Regions from separate parts of the Arthrobacter sp. D5-1 genome, predicted to be linked through region 3. Evidence: riboswitches for the same ligand, from Rfam matches in the RefSeq annotation. Region 3 holds a riboswitch; each other region holds the start of a gene.
What was found. A riboswitch is a leader RNA that binds a small molecule or an ion and turns the genes downstream of it on or off. The one in region 3 is predicted to bind cyclic di-AMP.
Positions count from the first base shown of each region.

Region 1: it holds a riboswitch for cyclic di-AMP, as region 3 does, so the genes downstream of both, AYX22_RS22700 (LysM peptidoglycan-binding domain-containing protein) here and AYX22_RS04510 (hypothetical protein) in region 3, are expected to answer to the same signal.
Region 2: it holds a riboswitch for cyclic di-AMP, as region 3 does, so the genes downstream of both, AYX22_RS23450 (M23 family metallopeptidase) here and AYX22_RS04510 (hypothetical protein) in region 3, are expected to answer to the same signal.

Region 1 covers NZ_CP014572.1:148,827-154,621, reverse strand. Annotated here, with positions in the region: gene AYX22_RS22720 (GntR family transcriptional regulator) at 1-776, shown strand, start outside; gene AYX22_RS22715 (hypothetical protein) at 773-1,312, opposite strand; gene AYX22_RS22710 (cytochrome c biogenesis CcdA family protein) at 1,309-2,178, opposite strand; gene AYX22_RS22705 (thioredoxin domain-containing protein) at 2,178-2,912, opposite strand; gene AYX22_RS22700 (LysM peptidoglycan-binding domain-containing protein) at 3,112-3,966, opposite strand; cyclic di-AMP (ydaO/yuaA leader) riboswitch at 3,971-4,127, opposite strand; gene AYX22_RS22695 (heavy metal translocating P-type ATPase) at 4,446-5,795, opposite strand, start outside.
Region 2 covers NZ_CP014572.1:287,619-293,413, forward strand. Annotated here, with positions in the region: gene AYX22_RS23435 (cytochrome c oxidase assembly protein) at 1-641, shown strand, start outside; gene AYX22_RS23440 (cytochrome c biogenesis protein ResB) at 719-2,269, shown strand; gene AYX22_RS23445 (SURF1 family protein) at 2,259-3,116, shown strand; cyclic di-AMP (ydaO/yuaA leader) riboswitch at 3,543-3,714, shown strand; gene AYX22_RS23450 (M23 family metallopeptidase) at 3,718-4,542, shown strand; partial or broken gene AYX22_RS23455 (potassium transporter TrkG) at 4,604-5,795, opposite strand, start outside.
Region 3 covers NZ_CP014571.1:957,631-963,425, forward strand. Annotated here, with positions in the region: gene AYX22_RS04505 (aminotransferase class V-fold PLP-dependent enzyme) at 1-1,068, shown strand, start outside; gene AYX22_RS04510 (hypothetical protein) at 1,156-1,983, opposite strand; cyclic di-AMP (ydaO/yuaA leader) riboswitch at 1,987-2,174, opposite strand; gene AYX22_RS04515 (HAMP domain-containing sensor histidine kinase) at 2,250-3,779, opposite strand; gene AYX22_RS04520 (response regulator transcription factor) at 3,783-4,523, opposite strand; gene AYX22_RS04525 (winged helix-turn-helix domain-containing protein) at 5,258-5,795, shown strand, end outside.

The DNA.
Region 1 (5,795 bases), on a different replicon from region 3:
AGGATCAGCAGGGACAAGCGGTCGCATCCGTCGCCGAAGGCGCCGCTGGGCGGGCAGGTGGCAGCCCGCTGTGGAAAACCGTCAGCGCCGAGCTCCTGCAGGAGGTCCTGGCCGGAGAGTTCGTAGATGGCTTCCCCGGCGAACTGGAACTGGCCCAGCGCTACGGTGTCAGCCGGGGCACCATCCGGGCAGCGCTGAAGCCCCTGCGCGATGCCGGGCACATCACCGCGCACCCCGGGCGGAAACCGACGGTGGTGGCTGGCAGAAGCACGGCCTACGGGCCGATCTACAGCGTCCTTGCCTCCATCCGCGAATCCGGCATGCGACATGGCAGCGTAGTCCTGGAACAGCACCTGGTGACCAGCCCGGAGGTGGCGGCAAAGCTTTCCCTTCCCGCGGATGCAGAACTTTTCCACCTCTCCCGGATCCGGCTTGCCGATGATGAACCGATCGGCCTGGACCAGGTCTGGCTGCCTGCTGCCATCGCAGGGAAGCTGGTTGAGGCCGACTTCCGTGACGCGTCCCTGTACGGGGAGCTCGACCGGCGGTGCGGCGTGGTCCTTGACGGCGGCACGGAGCAGCTCACAGCGGTCCTCGCCAGCCCCGCCCAGGCGCTTCTGCTCGGGTGTGCGGAGGGCGCCCCGTTGTTGTTGATCGAGCGGACCGGCTGTCACCGGGCCAGCAATCTCGAGTTCCGGCGCAGCTATGTCCTGGGCGACCGCGTGGCCATCGCGACTGCCTTCGGCTGCAAAGCGAACCCGCCCCGGCGGGACTAGGGCGAGAGCTGCTTCCCCCCATGATCCACCGTTGCTGCCGCAGCCGCCTGGCTTCGCGGCAGCGGGCAGCGGTCCTCGGAGGTTGCCCTCTTGACGAACGCCCACAGCAGCAGGGCAATGGAAAGGACTGCCAGCAGCGGCTGGATCGGCTCGAAGTACTGCATGGCCCCGGAGGTGCCCAGCGCCAGCAGCACGAGCTTGTTGCAGACCGGGCAGCCCACGGCAAAAAAGGAAACGATGGCGCCTGCAGCCCCAAATTTGCCTTTGCGGCCCGGCTCGTTGTCGCTTTCGTCAGCGGAGGCCGGATCGCGGGAAACATAGGTGGCCAGCAGCAGTCCTGTCAGTACGGCGGTGACAGCCAGGACCGGGAAGGACCACCAGGTGGGCGGGACCTCGCGGCTGAACAGGGGAGTGTCGATGAGGTCGGTGGGTACTGCCACCACCACGTAAGTGGCCACCGCGGCGACGGCTGCGGCCTGCCAGCGTCGGCCGGGCCATTGGGTCAGAGCTGATGTCAAAGTCACTCGGGGGTTCATCGGTTCTCCTTGTTCATGGCTGCCTCTGACGTCGCCTCAGCGTCGCTGCTGGCGGGACGGTCGTTCCGTTGGCTCTTGAAGTACAGGGCGGCAGCGACTGCCAGTATGGCCGCGGCCAGCAGCGCGAAGACAGTGTTCGGAACACCGGAAGCTGCTCCGCTGACGGTGGATTCGAGCTGAAACTGGTCGGTGACGGTGAGCACTCCGCCGAGCCCGGCAGTGCCGTCTGTGACCAGCAGCAGGACCCCGATGCCGATGGAGAGGGCGCCGGAGATGATCATGACCCAGGAGTTGGACCACCGGCCGATGGTTACCGGCGGTGGCCGCAACCAGCGGCGGCCCGAAATGCCGAGCCTGTCCCACAGCAGGGACAGCGCAAACAGGGGCAGTGCCATCCCGAGCGCGTAGACCGCCAGGAGGATTCCCCCGTACAGGGCGTTGCCGCCCACTGCCGCCACGGTCAGGATGGACCCCAGAATCGGCCCGGTGCATACCCCGGCGATGCCATAGACAGCGCCGAGTGCGAAGACCGAAAGACGGGACGATCCTGCCCGGGCGTTGTTCCGGAGAATGGACGGCATCCGGATCCCGGCGACCTGGGCGAGGCCCAGGGCAATAACAACTCCGGCGCCTGACGCGACCAGGATCCCGCGGTGCTGTGTCACAAGAGACCCGAGCGTCCCGGCAAATACCCCCAGCGGCACCAGGGTGGAAAGCAGGCCCAGATAGAAGAGGGCGGTCCGCGCGACAAGCCGGGTTCTGGTGGAAAATGCGTAGGCGAAGAAGGCTGGCAGTAAAAGCGCCGAGCACGGGCTCAACAGGGTGAGGATACCCCCCAGAAAGGCCCCTGCGTATCCGATGACCATTACTGGGATTCTGCCTTTTTAAGCGCGGCTTGTATGGCCTTTTCGAAGGTTGCCAGGGGCTGCGCACCGACCAGGGGCGTGTCATTGACCAGGAACGTAGGTGTTCCGGTGGCACCCAGGGATGCCGCTTCCTGTGCATCTGTGGCAACGGCCTGCTGCAGTTCCGTGGAGTTCAGGTCCGCTTCGAACTGCGTCACGTCCGGCACTCCGGCCTCTCGTGCGATCTGCACCAGACGCTCCCGCGAAAGATCGGCATGTCCCCGCTCGGGGGCGATGGCGAAAACTGCCTTGTTGAACTCCCAGAACTTGCCTTGGTTCCCGGCTGCGCGGCCGGCGACAGCAGCCATGGTGGACTGCTCGCCGAAAACGGGCAGGTCACGCCATTCAACGCGCAGGTCACCGCTCTTGACGTATTTTTCCACCAACGGCGGCAGGGTATCGCGGGAGAAAAGCCCGCAGAAAGGGCAGCGGTAGTCTGCGTACTCGACCAGCACCACCGGGGCATCAACCGGGCCCAGTGCCGTCGGATCGTCCGCTGTCCTGCGGGACATATCCAGCGGCGCGCTATCGGAACCCGCGGATTCCTGGGCCGCCGCTCCGGTGCTGGCCCCTTGGGATGCCCCTCCCTGATACGCGAAGATCCCCACCAGCAGGATCAGGACTGCCACCGCGAGGGCGGAAATCGCTATGGTCCAGGGTCGGTTACGAGAAGTGCCGGTAGTAGTCGATGGCATGCTGGCTCCTCAGAATGGCCACAAAATTATTAAATGTCTATACATTTCTTCTTGTTGACGGTACGGGTCCGGGCATCGGCGTGTAAAGGCCGGGTCCGAACGGCGCGCCTGCTGCGCCTGGGAAAATTTCAGCTCAGTTATCAGGCGCTGTAAGTCCGCGGCGCCTGGCTGTGGGGCCACGCACCGCGGACTTCAGGAGCTAGGCGTTCACCCGGTAGTAGGAAGGGCCGGAGCCGACGTTCACGCTGAAGACGACGGTCTGGTTGCCGTTCCATCCACTGTGGATGGCCTGCCCGTCACCGAGGTAGACCGCGTTATGCGAGAATCCCATTCCGCCGTCGGCGTAGTAGATAAAGTCGCCGGGTTCCGGCGTTGATACCGGCGTGGCGTAGGCCATCAGAGACTCGGGCGATTCATCGCCGACCCCTTGGATCCCTGCCGATCGCAAGGCTACTTCCCCCAGGACCGTGCAGTCCTGGATGGCGCCCATCTGGGCTTGAGCCGCGGCCAGAATTGCTCCGTTAAGCGAAGACGGTGCCCCCTGTCCGCCATCGACGCTCGCCGGCATTAGCGTCGAAGGCTGGTACGGCGCACCGGCGGATGCTGCGGTCGTGCTCGGTGCCGGAACAGCTGCCGGTTCCGAGGCCGGGCTGCCCGCTGCCCCGGAGAGTGTTATGACATCCCCCGGATAGATGATTGAAGCCATGTGAAGTCCGTTCAGCGACAGAATCGCATCCAGGGAGATGCCGTGCAGCGCTGCTATCTGGCCTAAGGTGTCCCCGGCGACCACGGTGTGGACGGTTGCCCCCAGGGCAGCCGCCTGGCTTGGAATTCCTGCCGGGGAGGAAATGGTGGCTGAACCGGTTCCCCCCTGCGGGTCGGAGGCGGTGGCTCCCGCGTGGGCGGGGACGGCCATGCTCAGCACGAGCCCGGACCCCACGGCGACGAGGGCGGCCTGGCGGCCCACTGCCCCGCCGTGGCTGGAGACGCTGCGTGAAATGGTGGACAGGGTACTGCTGGTGGCGGCCCTGTGGCGGGCGTTTTTCTTTGACATTGCTTTAACCTCTCCCGATACCTGCGAGGTGAGCTGTCGGATGCGGGTGGGAGTCACCCGGCCACCGGACATAAATGCCGGCGTCTTAACCCCAAGGATTCAATTTCGAATCCGCAATTTGGTTCCCCCGCCCCTGCCGGAGTTTCTGGTCTATGAGCCTTGGCGGTCGGCAGGGTTCGGTAACAGGCCAAGGGTGCAGCACCTGGTGGGCGGCACGGGGCCAATCTACACGGAAAAATCACAAATGTATAAACATTTAGGGGATAAGTGCGGCGCCCTGTACCGGGAACTTATACCCGGTAGTGGACGTTCTGCGACGCTACTGCCAACGCATGGGTGCCGCGCTCGTCCATGGGGAACAAGGCCACTCCGTCGGGGGAGTACGGCCACGAAAAGGGCGTAATCGCCTGAGGCCGGGGGGTGGGCGCCGTCGAGGCAGCCCGCCCGCCCGGCCTGGCTTGGTCCGGCTTCCCGGCCGGTTACTTGCCGAAGCGCCGCAGCCGCAGTGAGTTGGCGACTACCAGTACGGAGCTGGCCGCCATCGCCGCGCCGGCGATCATTGGGTTGAGCAACCCCAGCGCGGCCACCGGAATGCCGACCACGTTGTAAAAGAAGGCCCAGAACAGGTTGGTCTTGATGGTGGCCAGAGTCCGGCGGGACAGCTCGATCGCCTGGGCCACCTGGCCCAGGTCGTTGCCCATCACGGTGAGGTCCGCCGCTTCGATGGCGACGTCGGTGCCGGAACCCATGGCGATGCCCAAATCCGATTGGGCCAGCGCTGCGGCATCGTTCACGCCGTCACCGGCCATCGCCACCGTCGCGCCACCGGCCTGCAGCGACCGAACAGCTTCGACCTTGCCCTCGGGCAGTACACCTGCGAAAACGTCTTCAGAGGGGATTCCGACGGCGGCGGCGACCTGGTTGGCCACCGCGGCGTTGTCTCCGGTCAGCAGGATGGGCCGCAGCCCCAGTTCGCGCAGACGGGCGATGGCCGCGGCGGAGCCGGGTTTGAGGGTGTCGCGCAGGCTGATGATGCCGGCTGGCTGCCCGTTCACGGCCACCCAGACTGCGGTGGCTCCGTCGGCCTCGGCCGCGGCCAGGGCCGCCTGTTGCTGCGCCGAGACGGTGACGCTGTTTTCCTGCAGCCAACTGGCTCGGCCTACTGTAACGTGGCGCCCGTCGACGCTGCCGCGGACGCCGCCGCCTGGTGCTGAGTGAAAGTCGGTGACGGCCGGCAGCCGCGCGGCGCCGCCGGTTCGGTGTTCGGCGGTCAGCGCTGCCGCGGCAATAGCCCGGGCGACGGGATGCTCGGAGGCGGCCTCCGCCGCGCCCGCCAGGCGCAGGACCTCTGCCTCGGTGAACGGGGCAAACGCATGGGTTCCGTCGACATCCAGGTGGCCGGTGGTCACCGTCCCGGTCTTGTCTAGCAGGATGGTGTCCACGGTGCGGGTGTCCTCAAGGACCTGCGGGCCCTTGATCAGGATGCCGAGTTGGGCGCCGCGGCCCGTGCCGGTGAGCAGCCCGACCGGTGTGGCCAGGCCCAGTGCGCAGGGGCAGGCGATAACCAGCACCGCCACTGCTGCGGTGAAGGCGGCGCGCAGTTCCGCGTCGCTGATGGCAGGGCCTGCCGCGAGCAGCCAGCCGACGAAGGTGAGGGCTGCAAGGACGAGAACCACGGGGACGAAGACCGCGCTGATGCGGTCAGCGAGCCGGGCGATCGGTGCCTTCGCGGTTTGCGCCTGGGAGACCAGCCGTCCCATCTGGGCCAGGGTCGTGTCAGCACCGACCCGGGTGGCGCGGACCAGGAGGCGTCCCGAGGTGTTAATTGT
Region 2 (5,795 bases), on a different replicon from region 3:
GATCCCCTGGGACCTTGCTGCTGCGGGCAACCCCGCACGGCCGGGTCGGCCGGCCGGTCCTGAAGGCTGCCCTCTGGGGTCTGCGCTCCCGCTGGGGCCGGCTGGCCATCCACCCGGCCTTCATGGTGCCGCTGTTCCTGCTCAGCTTCTACGGCGTCTACTTCTCCGGGCTCGCGGACCTGCTGCTGCCCACCTGGTACGGGCACGTCGGCCTGGAACTGTTGTTCCTTGCAGCCGGGATCCTGTTCACGGTGCCACTGATTTCCGCGGACCCGCTGCCGACCAGGCAAACACACTTCGGCCGGATGCTGGACATCTTCGCTGAGATGCCCTTGCACGCCTTTTTTGGGGTTGTCATCATGATGGCCACAGCCCCCATGGTCAAGTTCTTCGCCGCACCGCCGGAAAGCTGGAACGTGGATCCCATGCAGGACCAGGGCCTGGCCGGCGGCCTGGCCTGGTCTTACGGGGAACTGCCAGGGGTGCTGCTGCTGATGTTCATCCTCGTTCGGTGGCAACGGGAGGAGGCCCGCGGATGGGTCAAGGCGGACAAAACCGCGGCCGTGGCGGGCGACCCGGATCTGGACGCCTACAACGAATACCTGCGCCAGCTGGCCAACCGTCCGGTGCGCCGCCGATGACCACTAATGGCTCCGCGGCCCCTGCCCGCACCGAAAAGAAAACCCACCCCACCCCGCCCCCGCTGGGAGCCGTTGGCATGCTGCGCTGGGCCTGGACCCAGCTGACCAGCATGCGCACGGCTCTGTTCCTGCTGCTTTTGTTGGCCATCGCCGCTGTGCCGGGATCACTCTTCCCACAGCGCCCAGCCAACCCCTCGCTCGTCACTCAGTACATCAAGAACCGCCCGGACTACGGCCCGGTCCTGGACGCCTTGCAGCTTTTCGACGTCTATTCCTCGGCCTGGTTCTCCGCCATCTACATCCTGCTGTTCATCTCCCTGATCGGCTGTGTGGTTCCGAGGGCCCGAGCCCATTACAAAGCCATGCGTTCGCACCCCCCGCGTACCCCGAAGCGACTCTCCCGGCTGCCGGAGTACGGAACCCTGGAGCTGCCGGCGGACGCCGGGATCCCCGCCGCGGCCGCCATCGCCGACGCGGCCGCTGCGCTGAAGAAGCGCGGCTACCGGGTCCAGGTCAGGGACCAGGACGGAGCTTTGCCGTCACTGGGTGCCGAGCGCGGCTTCCTGAAGGAAGCCGGGAACCTGGTGTTCCACACCTCGCTGATCGGCGTTCTGATCTGTTTGGCCATTGGCGGGCTGTTCGGGTTCCGCGGACAGAAGATCCTGATCGAAGGCGATACGTTCGTCAACACGCTCGTGGGCTACGACAACTTCGCGCCCGGAACCAACTTCCAGTCCTCGTGGTTGGAGCCGTTCACGATCACGTTGGACACGTTCGCGGTCCGCTTCGACAGGGAGTCCAGCAGGCAGTTCGGCCAGCCCATCGATTTCACCGCCCAGCTAAGAACCCGGGATGCGCCCGACGCGGCTCAGGAACCCCGAACGCTGAAGGTCAATGACCCTGTCTATTTCGGGGAGGTGGGCGTCTTTTTGGTCGGCAACGGCTACGCCCCGGTCATCACTGTGCGGGACGGCAACGGCGACACGGCATTCAGTGGCCCGGTCGTGTCCATCCCGAACGACGGGGTCTACACCTCAACGGTTGTCGTCAAGGTTCCTGATGCCCGTCCGGCGCAATTGGGTTTCGTGGGATTCTTCCTGCCCTCCGCCATCAAAAATGATGAAGGGGTCGCTTACAGCTTCGACCCGGACCCGCTGAACCCCCAACTGAACCTGAACTCCTACTACGGGGACCTGGGCCTGGACGACGGTGTGCCGCAGAATGTCTACAACCTGGACGTGAAGGATTTGACCCAGCTTAACGGGCGGGAACTGCCCGCCAAGGGCATCACCTTGACTCCGGGTGGCACGTACACGCTGCCCGAGGGCAAGGGAAGTATCAGCTTCGATGGCCTCAAACGCTACATCGGTGTGGACATCCGCAGCACCCCCGGACAGACCGGCGTGCTGGTCTTTTCGTTGATGGCCGTCGCGGGCCTGATGGCTTCGTTGTACGTGAACCGTCGGAGGGTCTGGGTTCGTGCCGGCGCCCACGAGGACGGGCGGACGATGGTCGAATACGGTCTTCTGGCACGGGGCGAAGACCATCGCCTGGCCGCCGAGGCGACGGCCATCCGCGCACTGCTGGCCGGGCAGTGGCAGCTCCAGGAGGGCCCCGGTGGCGTATAGGTTCCTGCTGTCCTGGCGTTGGGCCGGTTTCCTGATGGTCGCGGCACTGTTTGCCGCCGCGTGTATTGGACTGGGAAACTGGCAGATGGATCGCCGGAACCAGGCCGTGACCGAGATCCGCAGGGTCCAGGAGAACTACGACAAATCCCCTATGCCGTTCAAGGATGCCCGTCCTTATTTTGACGTCGCCGACCCTGAGGCGAAATGGACGACCGTATCCGTGACTGGCCGGTACCTTGGGCAGGACCAGAGAATCGTCAGGAACCGGCCGAACAATTCCGCCGCCGGATACGAGGTATTGGTCCCGTTCCGGGTGAGCTCCGGTGAGACGATCGCGATCAACAGGGGATGGCTGCCGATCGGCAATGACCGGCCCGGATACCCCGACACCGTGCCTGGCCCGCCGACCGGCGAGGTTACCGCGGTCGTCCGGATCAAACCGTCCGAACCTGATCTTGGCCGTGACGCACCCGAGGGCCAGCTGGCCAGCATTGACCTGTCCTATTACGGGAAGCAACTCGATTACCCGCTCATGAGGGGCAGCTACGGGGTGATGGCCTCGGAGTCCCCACAGCCGGCCGTGGCCCCCCAGCAGCTCGCCGCGCCGGCGGTCAAGGAAGGGTCGAACCTGTCCTACGCCCTGCAGTGGATCACGTTCGGGATCCTGGCCTTCGTCGGATTTGGATACATGGCACGGCAACAGGCCCGGATCGGTCGCGAGGAACGCGACATGCCGGACGACGTGGCGGACCCGGTTGAAGCCCTTCAGCAGCCCCGGGCGACATCCCGACCCAAGCGCTCCGGCTCCGAAGAAGAAGACGCGCTTCTGGACTCCATGGGACTCTAACCCCCCGGCCTGGGCAAGGATGACAGCGGCAACCAGGCCGTCACGCCGTCACCGTGAGGAGCGTGCCCGCCTGGTTGTCCGGGCCGATCCGTTGCCGCGGAAACACCGTCCCTTTGGGGAACCATCAGGATCCCTTGCTGGCCCTCGCGTACACCTCAGCACGGGGCAATCGACACAGCTCTGTGCCCGGCACGCCCGGGACCGGAACCATCCGGATGTGGGGTTCGTTGGTGCCATTAGCTGCTCATCTGAAGATACGCACCTATGTAGCTTGGCTTGGGCTGCGAGAAGCGAGACCGGGACAGGCACCAGCGCCCACGCCGCGCACGTAGTGTCACGAAATTGTAACGATGAGGCTTTGCGGCTACTATTAGTTCAGGTTTTTCTGTACTAAAACCCTTGATGCCGCACGCTCAGCCCCGCCGGTGGCATCAAACGACTATCCCTTTTACGGCGGGGGTGGAGGACCCAGAATCGGCAGCCAGCCTGCCTTGGGGTGAAGCCGCGATGTCGGTGGTCAGATGGCCACCGGGGTGCGGCCGGGTATTTCCTTGGCCCGAACCCGACAGCTAACTTCGCAGGCGAACCGAAAGGATCCCCCTTGTCTTCCTTATCCCCCCATGGCCGCCGCCGAAAACCAACCTCCGGTCCCTTGCTTCGCGCGGCCGCCCGGACGACTTCCCGGGTTACGCCGCAGCACCGGGGTGTGCCGGCTGCCGGGCCGCGCGTGAGCCGACGCAAACAGGTCACGGCTGCCGCCACGCTGAGCGTCGCCGCGATTCTGACCGCTTCTCTAACGGCCGCCCACGCCGGACCGGCCCCCGCCGGAGCCGGCCCCGTTGTGCAAGCCTCAGCGGCGAAAGCTTCCATTGCGCCGGTTCAGGCCTCTGCCGGGGCGTCCATCAGCTATGAACGGCCCGCTGTCACCACCGAGCAGGCGCCGTTGCCCGTGCCCGCCAAGACCCAGGGTGCCGCCGCGGGCACGGCATCTCCGACGGCTGTCTCCCCCGCACCGGCTGTTGCCCCCGCTGCTTCCTCTGCCCGGCTCGGCGCGCCGCTGGCCAGCATGTCCGTCACGTCGCCGTTCGGTATCCGCTCCAGCCCGATCAGCGGCTCCGGGGAACTGCATACCGGACTGGACCTCGTGGCAGCGTGCCAGACCGCGGTGTTCGCCGCAGGCAATGGAACGGTCGTGGAGGCGGGTTGGTCACCCTATGGGGGCGGAAACAGGATCGTGGTGGACCACGGCAACGGCTTGAAGAGTACGTATAACCATCTGGCGTCCATCGAAACCTCTGTCGGGGCGACCGTGGCCGCCGGCCAGCGGCTCGCCGCGGCCGGGACCACCGGAGCCTCCACCGGCTGCCACCTGCACTTCGAGGTGCTTTTGAACGGTCAGACAGTGAATCCGCAGGGCTGGATGTGACCCTGGAGGGCGGCACCACTCACCTCGAAGAGGCGCGGCTTGTCGATCGAAGGGCACGCGGCTAACCGATGATCGGTCGCTCTTCGGGAAAGTGGTACAGCTGGCTGCGCTGGCGCAGGGCCAGTGCCGCGGCCAGGGTGACAGTGCCGACACGGCCGGCGAACATCAGTGCCGAGAGCACGTACACCCCGGAGGGCGGCAGTTCGGCACTGAGGTTGGTGCTCAGTCCCACGGTGGCGAAGGCCGAGATGGTCTCGAACAGTACCCTGTCAAGGGAGGCCCCGCTGATCTGCAGGAGCAGGAAGGCGGCGACGGAGACGAGGGTTGCTCCGGCGACGATCACCGAGATGGCCACCCGCATGGTGCCTTGGGGGATGGTGCGGCCGTAGACCTTCACGTCGGCATCGCCGCGTGCTTCGGCCACGATGGCCAGGAACATGACGGCGATGGTGGTCACCTTGATGCCGCCGGCCGTGGACGCCGAGCCACCGCCTGCGAACATGAGCGCGTCGGTGAGGAGCATCGTGGTCGATTCCATCTGGTTCTGGTCCACCAGGTTGAACCCGCCCGAGCAGGTCATGACGGAGGCAAAGAGCGAATGGATGACCTTCTCCCCGCCCCTAAGTTGCCGATGGTCCGGACGTTGTCCCATTCCTTGACGGCCCACAGGACCGTGCCTGCGCCGAGCAGGATGAGGGAGACCTGGATGGTGAGCTTGGTGTGGAGGTTCCACTTCTTCCAGTTGAGCCCGTTTTGCTGGAGCACCATGACCACGGGGAAGCCGAGGCTGCCCAGGAAAACGCCCAGCATCAGCGGAACCAGGATCCAGAGGTCGGTTTCATAAGGGACGATTCCGTCGGAGTGCGGTGTGAACCCCGCGTTGTTGAAGGATGAGATGGAGTAGAAGACGCCGTGCCACACGGCCTGCCAGAACGGTTCGCCCAGGACCAGGAAGCGGGGGGTCAGGGCCAGGGCCAGTACCGCTTCGATGACCACGGAGGTCACGATGACGATCCGCAGCAGCGCACCAACTTCACCGAGCCTTCCGGCGTTGTTCATGGCTTCCTGGGCGATGAGCTTGCCGCGCACGCCCAGGCGCTTGCTGACCATGAGGGCCAGCAACGAGGCCAGGGTCAAGGTACCGAGTCCTCCAACGAAGATGCCCACCAGGATGACGAGTTGGCCGAAGAAAGACCAGTGCGTGGCCGTTGATACCACGGTCAGGCCGGTGACGCACACGCTGGAAACGGCCG
Region 3 (5,795 bases):
ACGCCGGCGGCTGCTGCCATCGAGGAATCTGCCGCCGCGTGGTTGCTGGACCTTCTCCACCTTCCTTCGAGTGCCGACGTCGGATTCACCACCGGCGCCACCACCGCCAACTTCGTGGGGTTGGCAGCGGGCCGCCAATATCTGATGGACGAGGCGGGTTGGGACCTTGAGGCGCTGGGGCTGACAGGCGCCCCACGCATCACCACCTTTGCGGGCAGGGAGCGGCACGCCGCAGTGGACCTGGCTTTGCGGTATCTCGGATTGGGTGCCTGCGTGCCCGTAGATGCCGACGAGGAAGGACGGATTCTCCCCGACGCACTTGCCGAGGCCATGGACCAGCAACCAGGACTGTCACTGGTCTGTCTGCAAGCGGGCAACCTGCATTCCGGCGCCTTTGATCCCATGGAGGAAGCCATTGCGGTGGCCCACGATCGCGGCGCATGGGTGCACGTGGATGGTGCTTTTGGTTTATGGGCCGCCGTTAGCCCGACGCTGCGGGCCCGGCTGGCGGGAGTAGAGGAAGCAGATTCCTGGGCCACGGATGCCCACAAGACGCTGAATGTTCCTTACGACTGCGGCTTGGCCATCGTTGCGAGGCCGGAAGCCTTGAGGCGTGCTTTCAGTGTTCACACAAGTTACCTCATTGCTACGGATGCCGGCCCGGGAGATCCTTTCGAGAAAGTGCCTGAGATGTCCCGCCGTGCCCGGGGCATCCCTGTGTGGGCGGCGCTGAGGCAACTGGGCCGTAACGGGGTGATCTCCATGGTGGAGCGGCTCGCTGCAAACGCCCGCGCGTTGGCTGAGGGGCTCGCCGCGATTCCGGGAGTCGAGGTGCTCAACGACGTCGTCTTCACGCAGGTATCGGTGAGCTTCGGCAGTGATGACCGCACACACCGTGTCACGCAACGGCTGATGGCCGAGGGCGCGGTGTGGATGTCCGGGTCCTCCTGGCGTGGCCGTGAAATCCTCAGGATTTCGGTGAGTAACTGGACCACGGATGCAGGGGATGTTGCTGCGTCCATCGCGGCGGTGCGCAGCGCGTTGGAAGCCGAACCGGAGTCTGTGTAACGCGAAAACCGCGCCGGTTCCCGCCATCCGCTCCAGTCTGTACTGGTGCGGGCGGCGGCAACCGGCGCGGTAATCAAGCAGTCTGGCTTAGTACCAGTTGTTGGCCAAGTGGAAGCCCAGGGCGGCCGACGGGGATCCGTAGCGTTCCTTGATGTAGTTCAAGCCCCACTTGATTTGGGTCTGGTAGTTGGTCTGCCAATCAGCGCCCGCGGTTGCCATCTTGCTAGCCGGCAGCGACTGGACAATGCCGTAAGCACCGCTGGAAGCGTTGGTGGCGGTCGTCCTCCAGTTGGATTCCTTCTCCCACAGGGTGTTCAGCGCAGTCATTTCGCTGGCGCTCCAGCCGTAGTTGCCAAGGATGCTGGCAGCGTAGGCTTTGGCAGCGGCGGGATCGTCCACGGCCTTGGGGGCGGCAGCAGCAGCTGCAGCTTCGGCAGCGGCGGCGGCAGCAGCGGCGTCGGCGGCCTGCTTGGCTGCAGCATCAGCGGCGGCCTTTTCAGCGGCGGCCTGGTCGGCAGCGGCCTTCTCGGCGGCGGCCTTTTCAGCGGCGGCCTGGTCCGCCGCGGCCTTCTCGGCTGCGGCTTTGTCCACGGCTGCCCTGTCAGCGGCGCCCTTTGCAGCGGCTGCATCCAAGGAAGCGGAGATTTCAGCTGTCTTGTTGTTGCTGACCTGGGCATTCGCCTGGGTCTCTGCAACGCGGCTTACCTCGGGAAGGGTCAGGGCGGCGTTGGCAGCAGTACCGAGCGATGCAACGCCCAGCGCAGCAGCTACAACACCGGCAACAACCGACATGCGGTGGCCGGACTTGCCCTGGCGGGCAGCGTTCTTGAGGACAGCCTGCGACTTGGTCAACGGTGCGTTGTGCTCATCGCGGTGACGCGCGGAAGGGCGCGTCTGATCATTAAATTCAGACATGTGTGATTACCTCTCAGCGCCTGCGGAGTTAGCTGTCGGGTTCGGATGAGGTCATCCGGCCGCGCATCACGCTGCGGCTTCACCCCAAGGGTCCGGCATAAATGCCTGGTCCCGGAGACTCTGGGTCCCCCGTCTCTGCCTCGGAGTAAGTACGGACTCCGGGAAGTGGCAGAGCTCGGCGCATCCCGGATGTGGGCCAGTTGGGGCGACCCACCCTTTCGACGGTACAGGAGGAATTCGTAGAAGTCACATTTAGGTAACAGAGATCACGACGACGGTGAGTCGCCTTGCTGGGTTCGTAACTTCTGTTCGGTGGCGACCGCGGGGAATCGAAGGGTGAATTCCGTGCGCCCTGGACGGGACGCCACGTGCACGCTGCCGCCGTGAGCTTCCACGATGGATTCAACGATCGACAGACCCAGCCCCGACGTGCCCTCGGACCCCGATCTCGCAGCGTCGGCGCGGGCAAAACGGGAGAAGATCCGGCCCTGGAAATCCTCTGGAATGCCGGGCCCGTTGTCCGTTACGGTCACCACTGGGCTGCCGTCGGCGGAGAGCATCACGCTCGTGACCACCGTGGTGCCGGCATCGGTGTGTTTACGGGCGTTGGAGAGAAGATTGGCCAGGACCTGGTGCAGTTGCGTAACGTCGCCGCGGACCGTGACGGGTTCATCCGGGAGTTGGAGTTGCCAAATCTGGTCCGGTGCCATGATTTTCTCGTCGCTGACAGTTTCAATCACCAACTGGGTGAGGTCCACGTCCGTGATCTTGAGCGCCTGGCCTTCGTCCAGCCTGGCAAGCAGCAGCAGATCCTCCACCAGGGTGGTCATCCGTTCGGACTGGCTCCGGACGCGTGCCAGCGACTTTCGGCCGTCATCGGTGAAGTTCTCGGTCATGCTCAACAGTTCGGTGTAACCGCGGATGGCCGTAAGCGGCGTTCGAAGTTCGTGCGACGCGTCCGCGACGAACTGGCGCACCTTGGTTTCGCTTTCCTGGCGGGCTTCCAAAGCACTGGAGACGTTGTTCAGCATCTGGTTGAGGGCATGGCCAACGCTGCCGACTTCGGTTCCGGGATGGGCGGCCGACGGCGGGACCCGCACCGCAAGTGCCACCTCACCGGCGTCGAGAGGGAGGCGGGAAACTTTGGTGGCTACCTCGGAGAGCTGCTCCAATGGACGCATGGTCCGCCGGATGATTACCGTTCCCGCGAGGCCGATCACAGCCAGTCCGCCGAGCGACACCAGAACCATGGTCCACACCAGCGAGGCCTCGGCGCTTTGCTTGTCCGCGAGAGGCAGTCCCGTCACGATCACGTCGCCGGCAGTTTCGACGGCCACGAGCCGGTAATCCCCATAGGAGAGCGATCGGTCCACAGGCCGGTTGTCCCGGGGCAACGACAGCAGAATCTGTTTGTCGTCCGCCGTGAGTTCGGCCCGCTTGCCGGAGGCCTCAATAACGCCTGGATTGATCACGGTTGTTCCATCGATCCGTGCGTTCAGCGTTCCAGCGGCCTGGCCGCGCGCTTCCAGCGGGTCCGGCCTTCCGGAGGGGGAGGACGGAAAGTTCGACGGCGGCCTGCCGAAGCTGGTCGCGCGGCTTGACGCCTGCTCCAACTGCCGGTCGAGCTGCTTGTTGAACACCATGTCCATGGAGGCGTAGCTGACCACTCCCACGGCAGCGCAAATGGCGACCAGCAAGGCCATGGCGACCAGGACCAGTCGGGTACGCAGGTGCCACGCGGAGGGGCTGAGCCAACTGCGGTGTGACTTTTTGGCCACTCCTGAAGGGGTGCTCAACGCCTAGTCCGCAGGCTTGATGACATAGCCGGCGCCGCGGATGGTGTGGATCATTGGAGGGTGGTTTGCTTCGATCTTCTTGCGCAGGTAGGAAATGTAGAGCTCCACGATGTTGGCTTGTCCACCGAAGTCGTAGTCCCACACACGGTCCAGGATCTGTGCTTTGCTGACCACTCGTTTAGGGTTCTCCATGAGGTAGCGCAAAAGCTCAAACTGGGTGGCGGTAAGCGGAATGTCCTCGCCGGCCCGGGTGACTTCACGGGTGTCCACGTTCAGGGTAAGGTCACCCACCACCAGTTCGGCAGTGTCCATGGCGGCCACGCCGGAACGCTGGACCAGGCGGTGCAGTCGCAGGAGGACTTCCTCCATGCTGAAGGGTTTGGTGACATAGTCGTCGCCGCCGGCAGCCAGCCCGACGATGCGGTCCTGCACGGCGTCCTTGGCTGTGAGGAAAAGCGCGGGAACTTCCGGGGCAAACGCACGGATGCGGTTGAGGACTTCCACACCGTCGAATCCGGGAAGCATGACGTCCAGTACGAGGACATCGGGCCGGAATTCTTTGGAAAGCTTCACGGCCCCAGGGCCGTCGCCGGCAACAGCAACTGACCACCCGGCCATTCGAAGCCCCATGCTCATGAGCTCAGCGAGGCTGGGCTCGTCATCCACCACCAGGGCACGGATAGGGGAGCCGTCCGGGTGGGAGAGTTGGGGAAGGTTGTTGGTCATGGAGTGCGAGGAGGCCATGGGACAACTCTCCGATCTGCTGGTTAGCCCGCGCTTTGCCGGTCCTGTGAGAACGCTGTGAAGTCAACACTAGCGACGTGGAAGTGCGGTGACACGTGTCCGGCCCCGGCCGACGCTCTCTCACGTCCCGTTGGTTTCCGGCCGACGCTCTCTCACGTCGCGTTGGTTTCCGGCCGACGCTCTCTCACGTCCGAGAGTGAGGCGATTTGCGGGGACACGGGGTCGAAAATGCGGGGATTTTCGTTTCCGCGATTGGACAACAGTTGTTTCAGATCGTGAGATTCCGCGGAGGCAGGGTTCGCGTGGAGGCAGATGCGCCAAATGCCCCCTGAAGCGAAGGAAATTCGGCAGGGCACCAAAAAAGGCGGTCGCGGCAGAATTGAGAGACGTTCATTTTAGGTCAGAACTGAATTGTGATTTGCGACACAATAGACCTTTGCGTCTCAAAATGTGGACGGTTCGGCGCTTTGTTACTTGCGTGTTGCCATTGTTACGTTGCACACTTCCAATGTGAACAAGAACTCAACAGCACCTGCAGCCGCAGCAACCTGGTCCAGCACACCCGCTGGCCATGATGACCGCTGTTGTCGAATGCAAGCCTAACTTTCCACCCCAAGAAGTTTCAGGCATTCGCCCCCTAGCCCAGCGTTGGGCGCCCCTCCCCAAACTCATTGCGGGGACAACCAGCATTCGAAGCCGCGATGACGGCTATTCACTTTTGAGGTAAGCACTCCATGTCAGTTGCATCTGGATACGTCCACATCTCCGTCCGTAACGCCAACAAGGCCGCGTCGAACGCGGGGCTCCGCCCCGGCTTTGGCAACCGCCCCGGCTACGCCCCCGCCCAGCAGGGCGCAGGCCAGCAGGCTCCCGGTTACGTTCCGCAGGGTTACAACCCCAACTCCTATGGCCAGTTGCGCGCCGTACCTACCGCCGAGCCGGCACCCATGACTGCGCCCACTCCGGTGATTGCCCAGTCCGACAGGCTCCGCCCCGTTGCCAACGACAATGTGGCCCGCGGCTTTGTGCTCTACATGGGCATTGACGAGGAAACAGCAGCGGCAGCCGGCACCTCCATTGCCAAGCTGGCCCAGGAAATCCGGGCCTATGCGCAGTCACTCGTGACCGGCGCTGAGAGCTACGCTGCCGTCGCAGTCGCTCCAGCCGGGGCACCCGGGTCCGCACTCGACGTCGTGCGTTCCACGTTCGGGGACCCCACCGTCGCCGCACGCCAGCGCACCGAAGCTGCCCGTCCGACGCCCCAGCAGGAAT